Regions from separate parts of the Cytobacillus oceanisediminis genome, predicted to be linked through region 4. Evidence: riboswitches for the same ligand, from Rfam matches in the RefSeq annotation. Region 4 holds a riboswitch; each other region holds the start of a gene.
The links. Region 4 has a riboswitch for thiamine pyrophosphate ahead of thiC (phosphomethylpyrimidine synthase ThiC). Riboswitches for the same ligand answer to the same signal wherever they lie in the genome.

Region 1: another riboswitch for thiamine pyrophosphate. It lies ahead of IRB79_RS14100 (3-oxoacyl-ACP reductase); the one in region 4 lies ahead of thiC (phosphomethylpyrimidine synthase ThiC).
Region 2: another riboswitch for thiamine pyrophosphate. It lies ahead of IRB79_RS09200 (ABC transporter substrate-binding protein); the one in region 4 lies ahead of thiC (phosphomethylpyrimidine synthase ThiC).
Region 3: another riboswitch for thiamine pyrophosphate. It lies ahead of thiT (energy-coupled thiamine transporter ThiT); the one in region 4 lies ahead of thiC (phosphomethylpyrimidine synthase ThiC).

The regions. Positions count from the first base shown of each region.
Region 1 is NZ_CP065511.1:2,778,130-2,783,065, reverse strand. Features, by position in the region: gene IRB79_RS14115 (sigma-70 family RNA polymerase sigma factor) at 1-221, opposite strand, end outside; gene IRB79_RS14110 (Cof-type HAD-IIB family hydrolase) at 630-1,379, shown strand; gene IRB79_RS14105 (OsmC family protein) at 1,414-1,875, opposite strand; TPP riboswitch at 1,991-2,101, shown strand; gene IRB79_RS14100 (3-oxoacyl-ACP reductase) at 2,207-2,968, shown strand; gene thiM (hydroxyethylthiazole kinase) at 2,982-3,794, shown strand; gene thiD (bifunctional hydroxymethylpyrimidine kinase/phosphomethylpyrimidine kinase) at 3,807-4,631, shown strand; gene thiE (thiamine phosphate synthase) at 4,621-4,936, shown strand, end outside.
Region 2 is NZ_CP065511.1:1,779,239-1,784,174, forward strand. Features, by position in the region: gene IRB79_RS09185 (ABC transporter ATP-binding protein) at 1-115, opposite strand, end outside; gene IRB79_RS09190 (ABC transporter permease) at 112-879, opposite strand; gene IRB79_RS09195 (thiamine-binding protein) at 876-1,169, opposite strand; gene IRB79_RS09200 (ABC transporter substrate-binding protein) at 1,184-2,188, opposite strand; TPP riboswitch at 2,296-2,405, opposite strand; gene IRB79_RS09205 (YkvA family protein) at 2,480-2,893, opposite strand; gene IRB79_RS09210 (NAD-dependent deacylase) at 3,041-3,766, shown strand; gene tatA (twin-arginine translocase TatA/TatE family subunit) at 3,877-4,050, shown strand; gene treP (PTS system trehalose-specific EIIBC component) at 4,336-4,936, shown strand, end outside.
Region 3 is NZ_CP065511.1:2,745,621-2,750,556, forward strand. Features, by position in the region: gene qoxB (cytochrome aa3 quinol oxidase subunit I) at 1-828, shown strand, start outside; gene qoxC (cytochrome aa3 quinol oxidase subunit III) at 818-1,423, shown strand; gene qoxD (cytochrome aa3 quinol oxidase subunit IV) at 1,424-1,729, shown strand; gene IRB79_RS13915 (hypothetical protein) at 1,765-2,004, opposite strand; gene IRB79_RS13920 (hypothetical protein) at 2,127-2,396, opposite strand; gene thiT (energy-coupled thiamine transporter ThiT) at 2,498-3,097, opposite strand; TPP riboswitch at 3,163-3,265, opposite strand; gene IRB79_RS13930 (AAA family ATPase) at 3,531-4,936, shown strand, end outside.
Region 4 is NZ_CP065511.1:746,162-751,097, forward strand. Features, by position in the region: gene IRB79_RS03870 (bifunctional metallophosphatase/5'-nucleotidase) at 1-1,533, opposite strand, end outside; gene IRB79_RS03875 (hypothetical protein) at 1,687-1,971, shown strand; TPP riboswitch at 2,158-2,272, shown strand; gene thiC (phosphomethylpyrimidine synthase ThiC) at 2,400-4,184, shown strand; TPP riboswitch at 4,207-4,316, shown strand; gene IRB79_RS03885 (thiamine phosphate synthase) at 4,407-4,936, shown strand, end outside.

The DNA.
Region 1 (4,936 bases), 2.0 Mb from region 4:
ATCCACGTTTTAAAGGAAGATCTTTGCTGGAAACTTTCCAGCTTTTCATACACAGTAATAAAGGTATCCTGTGTTAGATCACTGGCAGCATTCCAGTCTTTCACATAGCTGTATATTAATCTCTTCAAAACGGTTCCATACTCATCCATGATCATTTCAAGAACGAGAGCTCGGTCCACTTGATCAGCAATCGACCGTTTTACATACTCATCAGTGCTCACATGACTGCCTCCTTGCTTAAATGCCAGCTGCCGATTCCGGCTGCCTTTTGTTTTGACTGACAGTTAGACGACAGATGCAAGCAAATCGCTTCAACTTTTTGGCATTTATTAAGATTATACAAAAAAAGCGCAAACCATTTAGTCTGCTCATGATTATTTATTCACTTTAATCCTGATTAAATAAATCCACATCAATGCATAGGTTAAGAACAGAAGGAGCAAAAATAATATGGAAGGCATTCATCATCACATCACTTGTTCATATTGAGTAATTCTAGCCTATACATTTAGATTGGGAATAATAATCCCTATATTGAAAAAATGATTCTGCCCAAGTGCTTTGTTTTTGATGGGAGGATTGTTTATTTATATAATGGCTATATTGTGCAAAAAAGAAGGGAGATTATTATGTCACAATCAAATATTGCTCCACAGATCAAATTAATCGCTCTTGATATGGATGGAACCTTGTTGAATTCCAGGGGGGAAATTCCTGATGAAAACCGTAAGGCCATACGAGAGGCAAAGGAAAAAGGGATTGAAGTTATTTTGAGTACTGGAAGATCCAGGCTTACTGCAGGAGACCATGCCGATTCTTTGGAATTGAACTCCTACTTGATCACAGTCAACGGCAGTGAAATATTTGGCCCTGATGGTGAATCTATCTCAAGGACTCCAGTTGATTCAAAAATAATGGAGTGGATGTGGAACCTATCCCAGTCACATAAGACCAACTTCTGGGCAACAAGCTGCGAACGGGTTTGGACGAATGAAATGCCTGAAAATATTCATGACCATGAATGGCTTAAATTTGGATTTGATATATCAGATGATGAAATCAGGGAACTCATTCATAAAGAGCTTCAAACAAAAGGGGGTCTGGAAATTACAAATTCCAGCTTAACTAATATTGAGGTAAATGCTCTGGGCATCAATAAAGCCAGAGGTATCCAGAAGGTTACAGAGCTTCTTGGCATTTCGATGGATAATGTAATGGCAATGGGTGACAGCTTGAATGATATTGCCATGATCGAGGAATCAGGCTGGGGAGTAGCAATGGGAAATGCGCAGGATATTGTGAAAGAAACAGCCAATGCTGTTACGGGAACGAATGATGAAGCTGGTGTTGCAAAGGCAATCCGAAAGTGGGCTCTTTAAAGAATAAAAACCGGCAATCATGCCGGTTTTTGGTTTATTCCGATGATTTTTTGTTATTTAGAATGGTTTCTTCCAGTGCTACTTCCACATTTCCTTTAATCGCCCTGGAAATCATACAGGATGCTTCAGCTTTTTGCGCCAGCTTTCGCGCAAGTGATTGATCCTTTTCTGTCGCGTCAGCCTTTAACAAGATAACAGGGCGATGAATAATTTTCTTATAGGTAATCACTCCTTTGGTTACATCCACAATACCGATTGATTCCATCGAAAGGTCTTCTTTCTCAAGTTTGCTCCGTTCCATCATGGCGGCCAGGGTAATAATATAACAAGTTGCCGCCGCCCCCAGCAGCATTTCATCCGGATTTGTTCCGATTCCGGGTCCTTCCATTTCTGGCGGAATGGAAACCTTTGTTTTCAGCCCGCCTGTTTCAATTTCTCCAACATCATTCCGAAGTCCTGGCCAATGTGCTTTTAAATGGAATTGGTGTTCAGCCATTCTTTGATTCCTCCAAGTTATGTATTTCTATTACACCTTAAAGAGGAACAGGCAGAATTGCAAGACTTTACAGATTTAACGTTTCAAGCTAAGATGAAAACAGCCAACTTAATAGTTTTACTGCTAGGGGTGCCCGATGCGCGGGCTGAGAAAGAAACCGGACTGTTTTTTACCCTTCGGACCTGATCTGGATCATACCAGCGTAGGAAAGTAGTAATTGCGGGGAACGATGTTCTTTCTCTTAGATTATTCAGCCAGGTCCAATTGCGGATCTGGTTTTTATTTTGTTCTCAAAAACAAATGAATTGGCTATCAATAAGGAGGATTTTCTATGAATCTTAACGAGCAGATTGTCATTATTACAGGCAGCAGCAGAGGGCTGGGCAAAGAAACAGCAAAAGCATTCGCGAGAGAAGGGGCGAGAGTTGTCATTAACTATTTCCATAGCGAGGAAAAAGCCCATGCTCTGCAGAAGGAAATTGGCGAAACAGCAATTGCCATTCGTGCTGATATTCGGGACAGGGTTCAAGTGAAATCCATGTTTCAAAAGACGAAGGAACACTTTGGAGCCCCCATTACAACCATAGTCAATAATGCACTCGTGAACTTTCAATTTGACCCTATTTCAAAAAAAGATGCAGAAACAATTAAATGGGACGATTACAAAAACCAGCTGGAAGGTGCAATCCTGGGAGCATTGAACACAGTTCAGGCAGGTCTTGAAGATATGAAAAAACAGGAGTTTGGCAGGATAATCTCGGTCGGCACCAACCTATTCCAGCATCCAGTTGTACCCTATCATGACTATACGACCAGCAAAGCTGCTTTATTAGGCTTCACCAGAAATATGGCGAATGAGCTGGGCCAATATGGAATTACTGCAAATATGGTATCGGGCGGTTTGTTAAAAACGACGGACGCCAGTGCTTCGACATCTAAGGAAGTCTTTGAAATTATCGAAAACTCGACTCCATTAAGAAAAGTCACAGATCCCGCAGAAGTGGCTGATGCGATAGTCTTCTTCGCTTCTCCATGGACAAGGGCAGTTACAGGACAAAATCTGGTTGTGGATGGCGGACTGGTTATGAATTAAAGGAGGAATTTAGATGAACATTCAGGAGATTAGCAGTCTATTGGAAAAACTAAGAGATTCAAATCCTCTGGTACATAATATCACCAATGTGGTGGTAACCAACTTTACGGCAAATGGCCTGCTGGCAATCGGGGCATCACCTGTGATGGCATATGCACATGAAGAGGCAGCTGACATGGCTAAAATAGCTGGTGCATTGGTTCTCAATATGGGAACACTGACTGAAAAAGAAGTAAAAAGTATGCTCATAGCGGGCAAATCAGCAAATCAGCATGGGGTGCCAGTCATTTTTGACCCGGTTGGTGTCGGCGCCACGGCCTATCGCACAGAAACAGCTCAAAGAATAGTAGAAGAATTAAATATTACCATCATAAGAGGCAATGCTGCAGAAATTGCCAACGCTGCAGGACAGAAATGGAGTATAAAGGGCGTAGATGCAGTTGAAGCAGCAGGAAATACTTCAGAGCTTGCTATGTCGGCAGCAAAAGAACTTGGTGCAGTCACTGTTATTACAGGAAAACAGGATATCGTTTCAGATGGAAGATCCACTTTTGCCATTAACAATGGCCATCCTCTTCTAACGAAAGTAACGGGTGCCGGATGTCTTCTTACTTCTGTAATAGGAGCTTTCGCTGCTGTTGAAAAGGATCCTGTAAAAGCGGCAGTAACTTCATTGGTTGTTTATGGCACTGCTGCAGAAATCGCTGCAGAAAAATCGGATGGCAAAGGCCCAGGCACTTTCCAAATCGAGTTTTTGAATAGCTTATATAACATTTCTGCTGCAGATGTTGAATCATATGGCTCTTTTGAAAAAACGATCGGATAGGAGGCAATATAAATGAAAGTGAACAAAGCTTTAACCATAGCGGGTTCGGATAGCGGCGGCGGCGCGGGCATTCAGGCAGACTTAAAAACATTTCAGGAACTCGGTGTTTTCGGCATGTCTGCTTTGACTGCGGTGACCGCTCAAAACACCAAGGGCGTTCAGGGAGTCTATCCAATGACAGCAGGGGCAGTTTCTGCTCAAATTCAGTCGATAGGAGAAGACCTCAGACCTGACGCTGTGAAGACAGGAATGCTTTTTAGCGCAGATATAATCGGGAGTGTTTCCAATGAAATTGTGAGATACGGATGGAAAAATGTCGTCATTGATCCAGTGATGATTGCAAAGGGAGGAGCAAGTCTTCTTCAGAATGAAGCGATATTAGCGATGAAAAAGCATCTTATACCGCTCTCTATGGTGATTACCCCGAATATTCCAGAGGCAGAGGTATTAACGGACATAAGTATTCGTTCACTGGAGGATAAAAGAGAAGCAGCAAAAAGACTGCATTACCTTGGAGCGAAAAATGTCATCATAAAAGGCGGCCATGATGAAGCAAAAGACATAGCAGCAGACCTTCTATTTGACGGAGAAAGTTTTTCGGAATTTAAGAGCAACAGAATACAAACAGCCAACACACATGGAACAGGCTGCACTTTTTCGGCTGCAATCACCGCTGGCCTCGCTGACGGTCTTACCGTGCCAGAAGCTGTTGATCGGGCAAAAAAATTCATCCAGGCAGCAATTGAATATGAATTGGGAATTGGCAGCGGTCATGGACCTACCAATCACTGGGCGTTCAATAGAAGAAAGAAGGAGACTGAAGTATATGGCTGTTAATCCGCAGGCAATGAGAAACTTATTAAAAGTATACTTCATAATGGGCAGCACAAATTGCCATCATGATCCTGAAAAAGTCCTTCAATCAGCCATCAAAGGAGGCATAACGTTATTTCAATTCCGTGAAAAAGGAGCAGGATGCCTTCATGGTAAAGAAAAGGAATCGCTCGCAAAAAAGCTTCAAGCATTCTGCAAAGAGAGCAATATCCCTTTTATTGTAAATGATGATATTGAATTGGCACTTAAAATAAATGCAGATGGTGTCCATATAGGCCAGGACGATGAAGCAGCCGATGTGGTCCGCA
Region 2 (4,936 bases), 1.0 Mb from region 4:
CTGATGGACCTAGAATCGAAACAAACTCCCCTTCATTTACATGAAAACTCAAATTGTCTAAAACCTGATTTGAATCAAAACTTTTGGTTAAATGATTAACTGTTAATTGTATCATTTCCTGCCACTCTCCCGTGACTTCCATTTAATAAGCAAACGTTCAGCCAGTAATATTCCTCCAAAAAACAACAAGCTTAACAGCATAATCGCAAAAATGGCAACAAAAACACGGTCTGTCCGAAATGAAGAAGAGGCCAAAGTCATATAAACACCTATTCCTGCTTTAGCTCCGAGCCATTCGGATATTACAGCACCCATCACACTATAGGTTGCGGAGATTTTTAGCCCTGAAAATAAAGAGGGAAGGGAATAGGGAAGCTCCAGCTTCCAAAACAGCTGTCCTTTGCTGGCCCCTGCCATCAGCATATAATGCCTAAGTTCTCCGGGGGTTTGGCGAAAGCCGTCCAATGCAGCAACAGTAATGGGGAAGAAGCAAACCAGCGTGATGACAATCAGCTTTGGAAGTATCCCGAAACCAAACCAAATAACCATCAAAGGAGCCAGAACAATTATAGGCACATTCTGTGAAAGTATGAGGAGAGGGTAAACCGACTCCCTTATAAAAGGCAATAAGTGCAGGATAACAGCTGTGAGTAATCCTATGACGGTGCCAATGAAAAATCCCAATAGGGAAAGAATGACTGTCGATTGAAGATGAAGGCGGAAGCCCTCCCAGCCCGAAATCGCTTCATGAACGATATCTGTCGGCGGAGGCAGGAGCCATGCAGGAACTTCTGCCAGGTTCACTGCCAATTCCCAAAGAATGAATAAAAGGAGGAGAACCGCAGCCGGCCTCCATCCTTTTCTGAACACATTTATCATGGACGGTATTTCTCCGTTAAATCACTCATTTCAATTCCGTCCGGCTGATATAGAATCTTAACCTGTGAGATAACATTGCTGCTTCCTTTTTCAATCATTTTTCTGTTCATATCAGCTATGATTTTCAATAAATGTTCTAAATCGCCTTCCATCGTTGTTTCGAGGGGATGCACTTCGTACTTAACACCGGATTGCTGAATGACACTAATTGCTTCATCGACATAAGGTATAACATTTTCCCCATCTTTTGTTTTCGGTATGATCTGAATACTTACAAGTGTGTTTGCCATATTATGAACTCTCCTTATTCCGGCAGGAAGTCATTTGTAAATGCTTTGCCGGCATTTAATTCTTTATCTAAAAGACCATTTTCATGCATCCAGTCTGCATAGTTTTCCCAGACCGCAAGCTTTTGTTCACCCCATCTTGAAGCATCATCCTGATAGCGGGGGGATAGCCATTCCTGGCTCTTTTTGACCAATTCGCTGTCCAGGTCCGGAGCATTCTTTAACAAAATATCTGCTGCTTCGCCAGGCTGCTCGATTGCAAATTCATAACCTCTGGCTGCTGCTTTTACAAATGCTTTGACAGTATCCGGATCATCTGCAATCATTTTTTCGCTGGTTGCGAGAACGGGCGTGTAGTAATCCAGTTTTTCTGAGTAATCGGTAAGGTAGACCATACTAATCTTTTCCCCCCGAAGTTCTGCTTCTACACCTGTCCATCCGTAATAAATCCATGCGAAGTCAATATCTCTTTTAACAGCTGTAAAAAAGTCCGCATCCCCCATGTTAACAATTGAGACCTTATCTACATTGGCGTCTTCCTCCTTCATTAGGGAGTCTATTACCGATTTTTCTACAGGAGCTCCCCAGCCGCCATAAGTTTTACCTTCGAAATCTTTCGGCGATTTAATGTTTTTTTCAGCAGGGGATGCAAAACCGGACGTATTATGCTGTATAACAGCTGCTATCGATACAAGGGGAACACCCTGTACACGTGCTTCCGTGATGCTTTCCTGATAGCTGACACCGAAATCAGCCTTGCCTGATGCAGTCAATTGATCTGCGCCTGCTTCACCTGGCATCATAATTTCGACATCGAGTCCTTCTTCTTTAAAATATCCTTTGTCCTTTGCGGCATATAAGCCGGTATGATTGGTATTGGGAGTCCAATCTAGTACAACAGTAACTTTTTTCAAATCTTGTTTGCTGTCTGCATCTACGCTTCCAGTCTGATTATCCGCTCCATTACCGGCACAGCCTGAAAGAAGCAGCAGTGTACAGATAGCTGCAATCCACTTTTTCATAAATAATCCTCCTAAAAACCTTTATGTAATAAGGAAAGTTAATGATAGTCTGCCCTGAAAAATAAAAACGCCCCGGTATAAACCAGGGCGCATATAAAAACATTTAGTATGTTTAAGAATATGTTCCCTACGCTGGTATGAGCCAGATCAGGTTCAAAGGGTCAGCATCTTTAATGATGAAGTCTCAACCGGCATACCGGTTCCCCTACATTTCTTGCTATTTAATTTTGACAGGCATAAATACTTTCCATCATTATTATAGCAAATAATATCAAAATGGACAGAAAATAATTATTTCATCTCAATGGTCCTGCTCTCTTTCCAGATTTTGAATTTTTCAAGTTCACCTGTAATTTGGCTAACGGCAAAACCAAGGACTGCTGCATCATCTAAGACTCCCATTCCTATTAAAAAGTCAGGAACAAGGTCTATAGGGGAAACAAAGTATAGTATGGAAGCAATAATAAAGATAATCGACTTTTTTGAAATATGCCGGTAATCACCTTTAGACCATGCCTTAACTAAATCGATCAGAAGCTGAAACTTTTCCCATATATCACTTAATGAAGATTTGTTTTTATCTGCTTTAAGTGTAGCCTTTTTTAGCAGTCCTTTTGTTTTTTCAGGATCGTCCGCATAACGTTTGGCCCTGGAAGAAAATTTTTTATAGCCGTCCTTATAATCTTTCGTTTCTATTTCAGGCATAGCTATCACTCCTATATTTGATAATTCGCATAAACAGTTATAATCTAGTATTTACCGCATACATGACATGACATAAACATTTCACTGGGAGAAATAAATGGAAATCAAATCTAACCTGTGACAAAACTTTATTGGGAGCTGATATCTATGCTTGAGAAATGGCTGAAAGAATCAAATTATACAGTAATATTGACAGGAGCAGGAATGTCGACGGAAAGCGGACTGCCTGATTTCAGATCTGCCAATAATGGATTATGGAATGGGAAAGATCCTGGAAAAATAGCCAGTACAGACGCATTAAATGAAAATGTGAACGAGTTTATAGAGTTTTATCGGCACAGGGTAATCGGGCTTAAGGAGTGCAATCCCCATCAAGGGCACTATATTCTTGCAGATTGGGAAAAGAGAGATATTATTAAGAGCATTATCACCCAGAATGTGGATGGATTTCATGGACTGGCGGGAAGTAAAAAAATATCGAAGCTCCATGGGAATTTGCAGACACTCCATTGCCAGAAATGTAAAAAAGAGTTCCCGAGCGAGGAGTATTTGCATGGACAATTCCAATGTAATTGCGGGGGTGTGCTCCGTCCTTCAGTAGTTCTGTTTGGGGAAATGCTTCCTGAGGAGGCTTTAGATTTCGCAGCAGATGAAACAGAAAAGGCAGAACTTTTTATTGTTCTGGGATCATCCTTGACTGTAACACCTGCAAATCAGTTTCCGCTGATAGCCAAACAAAACGGAGCAAAACTGGTGATTATTAATATGGAACCTGCGGATTTCGACATTTATGCTGATGAAGTGATCCATGAACGCAAAATTGGTGAAGTGCTAGATGAACTTGATAGAGCCTTAAATAGTCAAAAAACGTGAATTCATGAAAATAGCTCTCATGCTATGATTTTTTTAATCAATCCACTATAATGGACAATGAACATGATTACTACTGCCTCAAGCGATATGATATATAAGGAGTGTTCAGCATGTTATCAAACATCGGTATTCCAGGTTTAATTCTCATCCTGGTTCTGGCTCTGATTATTTTTGGCCCTAAGAAACTTCCTGAAATAGGGAGAGCGTTCGGGGAGACATTAAAAGAATTTAAGAAATCTACCCGTGAACTCACAAAAGATGATGACGATGATAAAAGGAAATAACCTATTCAATAGGTTTAGAACCGGCTTTGCAGACAAATTAGTCTCGAAGCCGGTTTTTTTATTTTCTGGCATCCGAAGCGATTGAATGGGTATAGAAAAGAGGGAAAAGAAAAAATGGTTGACTAACATGTATATACAAGATAGAATGAAAGCGTAAACAGTTCATGTATATACAAGTTGGATTGTGTGAATTGGATAGATTTGTAAAGGTCGAGAACAATAAATAAGAACCTTATAACTGTTTTTTTCTTTAATATGAAAACGGTAACAGGAGGAGAGCGAAGAATGGCTACAAATAAAGAGTCAGCAGAGAAAATTGTAGAAGCTATCGGGGGCAAGGATAATATCGCAGCGGCTACTCATTGTGTTACACGGCTGCGTTTTGCGTTAAAAGATGAAGGGAAAGTCAATAAAGAAAAACTCGAAAATATAGATATCGTGAAAGGTTCTTTTTCCACAAATGGACAATTCCAGGTAGTTATTGGACAAGGCCTCGTTGATAAAGTGTATAAAGAAATGACAGAAGCAACAGGAGTTGGCGAATCGTCAAAAGAAGAAACAAAAAATGCTGCTGCTGAAAACTTAAATCCATTGCAGCGCGGCATTAAAACACTTGCAGATATTTTTATTCCAATCCTCCCAGCTATCGTAACAGCTGGTTTGCTGATGGGGATCAATAACATTATGACCGCACCAGATATTTTCTTTGATGATAAATCGTTTGTTGAAGTTTATACCAACTGGGCTGATCTGGCTGGCATCATTAACCTGATTGCCAATACTGCTTTCGTATTCCTTCCCGGTTTGATTGGATGGAGTGCTGTAAACCGGTTTGGCGGAAGTCCTCTTCTTGGTATTGTGCTAGGTTTGATGCTAGTGCACCCGG
Region 3 (4,936 bases), 2.0 Mb from region 4:
GTCCCATGCTTCGTCATAGGCGGGGTTACAGGCGTAATGCTTGCAATGGGTGCAGCGGATTATCAGTATCACAATACATTATTCCTGGTTGCCCACTTCCACTATGTATTAATTCCAGGTGTAGTATTTGCCGTATTTGCAGGTCTGTACTACTGGTGGCCGAAAATGTTCGGCTTCATGCTGAATGAAAAAATCGGTAAATGGCATTTCTGGCTATTCGTTATCGGTTTTAACGTAACATTCATGCCTATGTTCTTCCTTGGATTAAACGGAGCTGTAAGGCGTGCTTACACATACTCTGCCGAGTCTGGATTTGCACCGCTCTTCATGCTATCGGCAATTGGTTCCATCATTCTGGCAGCAGGCTTCGCGGTATTCTGCTACAACATTTACTGGAGCATCCGTTATGCCGACAGAAACATCTCAAGCGACCCATGGGATGCAAGAACATTGGAATGGTCTACTGCTTCACCTGTTCAATTCTATAACTTTGCAAAACTGCCGGAAGTTAAATCCCTTGATCCTTTCTGGCACATGAAGAAAAAGAATGAAGGCTTAACGTTATATGACAGTGAAATCGAAGAAATTCATATGCCAAGCAATTCCTGGCTGCCGATTTATATGGGTGTCATCTTCGGCATCGCAGGCTTCCTCCTTGTATTTGAATGGCATATCGCTGCGGCTGTTGCTGCAATCGGCATTTTTGCTGGATTGATCATCCGTTCATTCGATTACAACGAAGGATTCCATGTTACAAAAGATGAAATTCACAGAATTGAAAATGCCTGGAGAAAAACAGAAGGAGAGGTGCATGATCATGTCAGCTAAAGTGGATACTTCCTTGCCCCTTGAATATCAAACTGAGCAGGACCGGATGAATATTCTTGGCTTCTGGGTTTTCCTTGGCGCTGAAATCGTTCTATTTGCCACTCTGTTCGGAGTATATGGAGTATTATATGAACGCTATGCAGGGGGACCTACACATAAAGATATTTTTGTGATCAAGGATGTCATGATTCAGACAGTCCTCCTTTTGACAAGCAGCTTTACAATGGGCATCGCCATTTTTGAAATGCGCCGCCATAACCTGAAGGGGCTAATTACCTGGCTGGTGATTACCCTTGCTCTTGGCGCAGGATTCCTATTCATGGAGATTAATGAGTTTATCCATTATGCCCATGAAGGCGCAACGATGCAGACAAGTGCGTTCCTGTCCAGCTTATTTGTCTTGCTGGGAACACACGGAGCTCACGTAACATTGGGAATTGGCTGGGCAACTATGGTCATCATCCAGCTTTTAAAAAGAGGCCTTACCCCAACTACTGCAAGAAAAACGTTTATTATCGGCCTTTATTGGCACTTCCTTGATGTAGTCTGGATCTTTATTTTCACATTCGTGTATCTGAAAGGACTGGTGGCTTAAATGGAACATCATCAATCAAAAAGCTTCCCGATAAGCCATGTCATTGGATTTGTAGTTTCCCTTGTGCTGACATTTGCAGCAGCAGGTATTGCCCTAAAAACGAACCTCTCTTTTAAAGTGATCATGTGGATTATCGGCTCACTGGCTGTCATTCAGGCTGGCATGCAGCTGTTCATGTTCATGCACTTAAGAGAAGGCGAAGACGGCAAGACGAACTTAGTAAATATGATTTATGCCGTATTTATGGTTATCGTTATTGTAGTGGGTTCTATTTGGGTTCTGACTTCTGGGCACGCTGCTCATTAATATCAAAAAACCGGTCTCCTATTTGGAGGCCGGTTTTATTTGTATTGTCTGATTCCTTTGCTTCCCTGTGTCATTTCCTCCATTACGTTGATAAAAAAGCCAAAACCAAATATCAGCATGGAAGAAACCATAATGCTTAAGCCGATTGATAAAACATATTGCCCTGTGAGACCGCTTACAAAAAAGCTTGAAATAAAGACAATTAATCCTAAAAGTATACCGGCTGCTGTAATATTCCTAAAAAAGTGAAGCACCTTTTGCTGTTTTAATGTCATGTTTTCATCCCCTTTTATTTAATATTCTAACTATGTTCACAAATTTGTCAAACTTTTTGTCACAAATCTGTCAAATTTAAATTGAAAAAGAAAAAAAGCCTTGCAAGATGCAAAGCAATTTTCTACTGATATAGTTTTTTAATGTTCTCCAAATCTTTCTTTAAACTGCATATTTCCTGCCTGGTCAGCATTAACGGCATTTGATCGTACAGTGTAATAATTTGTCCTCCCTCATCCTCCTCATGGAGGGATAAATAGTTATACAAATTTTCACATTGATTTTTGTTGAGGATCGACTGGGTGGTGAAGCTTTTAACTTTTTGAATCTCAAAGGCACTGGTTTCTGCATCAAAGACACCTGTAATGATGTTACCCTGCAATGTGTTTGACAAACAATCACTCCCCTTTTTGAGTAATATACCCATTTTTCAGGAGCAATTTCCTAAAATATGAAAAAACCTCTTTGAAATATATTCAAAGAGGCTGATCTTAATTAGGAAGCATGTTTTTGCGATTGAACAATTTCATCCGATTTTCTCATGATTAATCTAGGTGCCGAAGAAATGATTAATGCTGTTAAAATGGAACAAAGAATTGCAGCACCAAGCATTGTTGCGCCATTTGCCATGAAGGAGAATAATACAGGCGACATCCCTTCTGGCGCATAGCTTCCGAAGAAAAATACACCTGCTATGAAATGCCAGAAATACCGGGCAAGGCTTCCGGCAAACACAGCTAAAACTATCCAGCCCAATGCCTTGTTCTTGTTTCCCCTGCGCAGCTGATATTGAATTGGGCGGAAAAACAAACCGGCAAAACCAATACAGGCAAATGCCACAAAGTACTCAATAAATGCCTGAAGCGGAGTAGCAATCCAAGCATCTCCCATGGCAATCTGCAAAATTCCCCATAAGAGGCCTGCGATGAAGCTTACCTTAAAACCCCACCTGAAAGCCAAAATAAAGATCGGAATCATCGCGGCAGAAATGGAAATAGACGGTGACAGCTTGATTGATGGCAGAAAATCCAGAATGATGGCAAATGCTGCAAAAAATGAAGCTTCAATCATCGCGGTTAAGCTTAATTTTTTCATAAAAAAATCCCCCTTTAATCGTTGACGATACCCCAAGGGAGAACATGCAGGCAGAAAATCTCCTTCCGCCTTTTATTCCACATTCCTGCGCTAGCATTATCTAACAGGTTCAAAGGGTCAGAACAGCGAACTGTTCACTCTCAGCAAAATGCTCCCCTTGTGGCACGTTATTGAATTATCCGATTTTAGTATATATGAAATGAAACATTGTGAAAAGGATTCTTTGAAAAAACTTTTTAACTTATATGCCAGGTTTTCCCCCTGCTTGTCACATTTTTTTCACATATTGATGCCATCTGTTAGCTGTTGTAGCACACTTTCTTATAAACTATATTATTTTTCCATAATTTACAACGTTTAAAAAGAGTAAAACCCTGTTATTAACAATATTATTTCCTTATAATGTAGGTATGTTCAATGAGGAGGGAAATAGTTGAAATCACGTCTTAAGAAGCCTTCGACGATTGTTTCTATTGCATTTGTGATCACGGTGATTTTGGCGGCGGTTATTTGGACCGTACAAGCAGGAAAAAAGGATGTGACAGTTCCGTTTTCTTCTGTGGAAAAAATTATTGCCTCCCAGGATGGAAAGACTGTTGCAGTACAGGAATTTAAAAATGGGAAACTGCTGATCACAGCCCCTGATGGCGAGTACATCTCCCATGTGCCTCCCAACAGTGAGATGGTTGATAAATTAGTAGAAACCTATAATATACAATATACGTTCGCAACCACAGGACCTTATACCCCTTGGATTCTGGGCGGTGTAGTCCTTTTGTTCATAGCCATTGGCATTTACCTGTTTAAGTCAGGAAAAGGCGGAATGGGTGCTACAAATACAATGAAGCAAAGTGTTTCTAAACCAAAGCCCCTTCCTTCCATTTCACTTGAAGATGTTGGAGGAATTCAGGAAGAAATGAAAGAGGAAATCATGCAGACTCTTTCAATATTAAAAGAACCTGAGCGCTCTCTGAAAATGGGCATTAAGCCGCCGAAGGGAATTCTATTATACGGGCCTCCTGGAACGGGGAAAACATTGCTGGCTCAGGCAATCGCTAAAGAACTTGGAGCAACATTTTTCTCAACCAGCGGTTCCGGTTTTAATGAATTGTTCGTTGGTGTGGGAGCATCCCGAGTAAGAAACCTTTTCCAAAATGCCAGAAAGCATGCTCCTGCCGTCGTCTTCATTGACGAAGTAGATGCACTGGCAGGCCGAAGAAAGCAGCATGGCGGAGAAGAAAGCGAAAAAACATTAACTGAACTTCTAGTCCAGCTGGACGGCGGACATTCCAATGATGGAATCCTATTTATTGCCGCCACAAACCGGAAGGATATGCTCGATGAAGCCTTCCTCCGTCCCGGACGGATTGACTTCTCCTTCAATGTCCCTCTTCCTGATACAAAGGGCCGAAGAGAGATTATCAATATTCACACAAAAAATAGATTGCTTGCTGAGGATGTCATGACAACACTTGGCGATTTAGCAGAAAGCACTTCTGGATTCTCGGGAGCAGATCTTCATTCCCTTTTTGAAACGGCAAGCCGCAGAGCTGTCCGTAACGGCCAGGAAATTATCTCAAAGGAAGATTTGGATTATGCGCTTGACCGGACCATTCTGGGAACAACCACCCGGGCTTTACAGGATCACGGCACGAAGCAGCGCGTTGCCATACATGAAGCTGGCCATGCATTAGTGGCTGCTTTAACAAAACCCGGATCCGTCCGAAAAGCAACCATCATTCCGCGTGGCGAAGCACTTGGGTATGTAGCTCCTATACAAAAAGAACTTCACTTATCGACTTCAAGTGAATTGATTGACCAGGTTGCCATGATACTAGC
Region 4 (4,936 bases):
TCTCTCTTTCCCTTTTCGGAATACTGTAAAATTGTCTCCGCCATCAGCGAGATAGGTATTTACAGTGACCGAATAGATTTTTTTCGGATCAAGTTTTGTTCCGTCAGGCAGATAAATATCTTTTATTTTTTCACCGGCAGGCTGGCTGTCACTCCAGGAATAAGTGAAGCCAGAAATCTGAAGAATTCTTGTTGTATTTGGCTGCCATTGCTGATTGAGGACATCACGAATTTGGCTGCCTGTCAGGTTCATTTTGACCAGTTGATTGCTGAAGGGAAGGACGACATATAAGTTTCCCCAAGTAACACGGCCGGCGTCAATGTCTGCCCGGATTCCTCCTGGATTGATGAAAGCCAAGTCTGTGTTCATCGCTGCCCGCTGGGAATCGGCAATAAGATTGCCCAGGGCTGATTCACCGCTTCTGTTTTGTTCGGCTGTAATTGGAATTGCAGCAGTGCCAATATATCTGTTAACTGCGGGTTCTACTTTTCTTTCATAGCGCTCGATCATCCTGGTTATGTCGCTTGCGGGCTGGATATTCTCTTGAAAAACATTCACAATTTCAGCGTGCTTGCGGACAATCTCCTTTGTCCGGGGATCTATTTCTATATCTACATCAGAAAAGGCAGTGCCATATGAATAGGCCTGCACAAGAAGCTTACCATCCACCACACTGTTCAGATAGGCATGACTATGGCCTCCGAAAATAATATCCACTTCGTCATCCGCCTGATGGGCCAACTCTATTAACTGGCCTCTGGCATGCTCCCCATTTGGTTTTGATTTGCCTGGAACATGGGCTAGTACCACAATGGCTCTTACTCCTTGTCTTTTAAGTTCTCGGGCATACTTGTTGATGGCTTCAGCTTCATCGGTGAAGATCAGACCTTTCACACTGTTAGGTGCGGAAAGAGACGGTGTTTCTTTCATGATGACTCCGATAAATCCAATTGGGATACCGCTAACGTTTAATATTTTATATGTAGGAAGGATGGGCTTGCCTGACTTTTGACTGATGACATTGGCTGCAATCCAAGGGAAATGGGATCCGGAATAATCTTTTGTTGCTGAAGGGCTGCTGCCACTTAGCAGGCGAAGCAGCTCTTCAGATCCTCGGTCAAATTCATGATTGCCGATAGTGCCGATATCAAACCCCATCTTATTCAAAAATTCAATAGTCGGTTCATCCCGCAGAAGAGCGGATACTGGCGGGCTAGCTCCAATCATGTCGCCAGCATGAAGCAAAATGGTGTTTTCATTTTCAGAAGCACGCTGCCGCAAATAGGCAGCGAGGTAATCTGCGCGTCCTGCTGGTCTATCGTTAACCTGCCGAGTGACATTCAGCTGTCCATGGAAATCATTAATACCCAGCAATTGAATTTGCTTGTATGGTGCTTCTTTACGTTCTTCAACATGTCCGTGATATTCTTCAGAAAGACCCTGCTGATCCCATTGTTCTTTTTCTGCAGGCTGCCCGCTGTATAGGGGCATTCCCAGAAAGCTAAATAATATAAGGGAGAAAAGTACTTTCATCATTCATCCTCCAGTATATGTGGCAGGGATAGTATTTGCAGATATTAGGTATTTAATCGGGTGATGGGCAATTAGAGATCAGAAAAGTTTGGCCTCCTGCCAAAAGGGTAAGGTCTTAAAGAAACATAATACTGCAAAAGGAGATGACAATACATGAATGATAAGAAGCTATGGCTATCAGTTCCATTGAGTGCAGGATTATTGTTGGCAGGGTGCGGAACGGATGAACAGGATCCGCCGCCGGAAACGGAAGATGTGGAATTGGAAGATAATCAGATGGAAGTAAACAATAATGAAGATAGTGAAATGCAGGATCCTGGGACATCAGAAGAATCTGATATTGAGGAGCCAGGCATGAATGAAGAATCACCACAAGATGAAGAGAGTATGGATGAAAGTGATATGGATATGAATGATGAGGAGTCTGACGGGAACTAACCTGCATAATTCACGGAAAACGTCTGCCACTGGCAGGCGCTTTTGATGTTCATTCAGAAGTAAAAAGCCTGAATTAAGGAAACGAGGTTAGGAGCAGAATAAAGGTAAAATTTTTCATCTGACAGAATTCTGAAAAAATTCCTTTCATTATTTTCCGCAATTCTGTATACTATAATTGAATTAAATAGCAATAACTAGGGGTGCCCAATAGCTTGGGCTGAGAAAGAAACGCGTTTAAGTTTCTTGACTCTTTGGACCTGATCTGGATCATACCAGCGTGGGGAAGTTAGAATGTGCAAAAGTTTTTTTGTGCAATAACATCTGCGGTTAAGCCGGTCCATCTTTATGTGGACCGGCTTTTTTACATATCTGGCACTTCCTTGGTTCCAGGTCTCGTCCTTACATTTTTAATAAGGGAGATATGATCAATGACTGCAAGTTCATTAAATCAGAAGAGCATTTCCATTATGTCGAGCTTTACTGGCAGCAAAAAAGTATATGTGGAGGGATCCAGGACTGATATAAAGGTTCCGATGCGTGAGATAGAATTAAGTCCCACTACCGGAAATTTTGGAGAAGAAATCAATGAGCCGGTTCGCGTATATGATACGAGCGGACCTTATACGGATCCTCAATATACGGCAGATCTAAAAAAAGGGCTTCCTGCATTAAGAAGAAAGTGGATTCATGAACGCGCGGATGTTGAAGAGTACGAAGGCCGAAGAGTGAAGCCCGAGGATAATGGGTTTCGGGACGAAAATGATCCGCGTGCTAATCATAAGGTCTTTCCTGGCTTAAACCGCAAGCCATTGAGAGCGAAAAAAGGGAAGAATGTTACCCAGCTTCACTATGCCAAAAAAGGAATTATTACTCCGGAGATGGAGTTTATAGCCATTCGGGAAAATATGGAACCGGAATTTGTGCGGTCTGAAGTAGCAAGAGGGCGGGCGATTATTCCTTCCAATATCAATCATCCTGAGACAGAGCCAATGATTATCGGAAGGAATTTTCACGTGAAAATTAATGCGAACATTGGAAACTCGGCTGTTTCATCCTCTATTGAAGAAGAGGTAGAGAAAATGACCTGGGCTACCCGATGGGGAGCAGATACAATTATGGATCTGTCTACAGGCAAAAATATTCATACTACACGTGAATGGATTATCAGAAACTCCGCCGTTCCGGTCGGTACTGTTCCCATTTATCAGGCACTTGAAAAGGTTAATGGCATTGCTGAGGATCTTACTTGGGAAGTATACAGGGATACCTTAATCGAACAAGCAGAGCAGGGGGTTGACTATTTTACAATTCATGCAGGTGTCCTTTTGAGGTATGTTCCGCTGTCAGCAAAACGCTTGACCGGAATTGTGTCGAGAGGCGGATCCATTATGGCCCAATGGTGCCTGCATCATCATAAAGAGAACTTTTTATATACACACTTTGAAGAAATCTGCGAGATCATGAAAGCTTATGATGTGGCCTTCTCCCTGGGGGATGGACTGCGGCCGGGATCGATTGCAGATGCAAATGACGAGGCTCAATTTGCAGAGCTCGAAACACTTGGGGAGTTGACTAAAATTGCTTGGGAACATGATGTACAGGTAATGGTCGAGGGACCTGGCCATGTTCCAATGCATTTAATCAAAGAGAACATGGATAAACAATTGGAGATCTGCAAAGAAGCGCCATTCTACACACTTGGACCACTTACGACTGATATAGCCCCGGGATATGACCATATTACCTCTGCCATCGGGGCTGCCATGATAGGCTGGTATGGTACGGCAATGCTTTGTTATGTTACCCCTAAGGAACATTTGGGTTTGCCAAATAGGGACGATGTGCGCGAGGGTGTCATCACGTATAAAATTGCAGCCCATGCTGCAGATCTGGCAAAGGGACATCCTGGAGCGCAAAAAAGGGATGATGCCCTGTCAAAAGCCCGTTTTGAATTCCGTTGGAGAGATCAATTCAATCTCTCATTGGATCCTGAGCGCGCTTTGGAATACCATGATGAAACACTGCCGGCTGAAGGTGCTAAAACAGCTCATTTCTGTTCCATGTGCGGGCCAAAGTTTTGCAGCATGAGAATTTCTCAGGATATCCGGAATTATGCAAAAGAGCATAAGCTTGGCACGGGTGAAGCGATACAGAAAGGTCTGGAAGAAAAAGCTGAGGAATTTAAAAAGGCTGGGGGAAGCATTTATCAGTAGTCTTTTTATAGTTTATAGAAATTATATCCGCTGGGGGTGCCTGTTTGCAGGCTGAGATTAAAGCAAAAGCTTAAGACCCTTGGAACCTGATCTGGCATGAATACCAGCGTAGGGAAGTGGAGTATCGGGGCTGTATTTATTGGGGCCCCATACCGCCGCTTTCTATTTAGAAGGTGGTTTTTTATTTGCAGAAAATCTAAAAATAGCAGGGGAGCAGTCGCTATGAGAAAACAGCTGCATGTTATATCAGATGGAAAGCTTTCTCTAGAGGCCTTCGCTGAAATAGCAGGTGAAGTGGAACCCTTTGCAGACAAGTTCCACTTGAGGGAAAAACATCGAACCTCTAAGGAGCTATATGAAGGAGTTAAGCTGCTTCGTAATAAGGGAATCCCCATTCATAAAATTGTTATAAATGATCGGGTGGATGTTGCATGGACATGTAAAACGGGTGTACATCTTGCTTTTCACAGCCTTCCAGTCCATGTTGTCAAAACGCATTTTCTAGAAATGCCTATCGGATGTTCCGTACATTCTCCTGAAGAAGCAGAAGAGGCTGTAAAACAGGGGGCTGATTATATCCTGTTTGGGCACATATTTAAAACCGATTCCAAGAAGGGAGTCCCGCCAAGGGGTACTGGGTCACTGGAGGCTCTTAAAAAGGCAGTAGATATTCCGGTATTGGCAATTGGAGGCATTAAACCAGAGAAAGTCCCTGAGGTTTTGGAGGCGGGGGCAGATGGCATTGCTGTAAT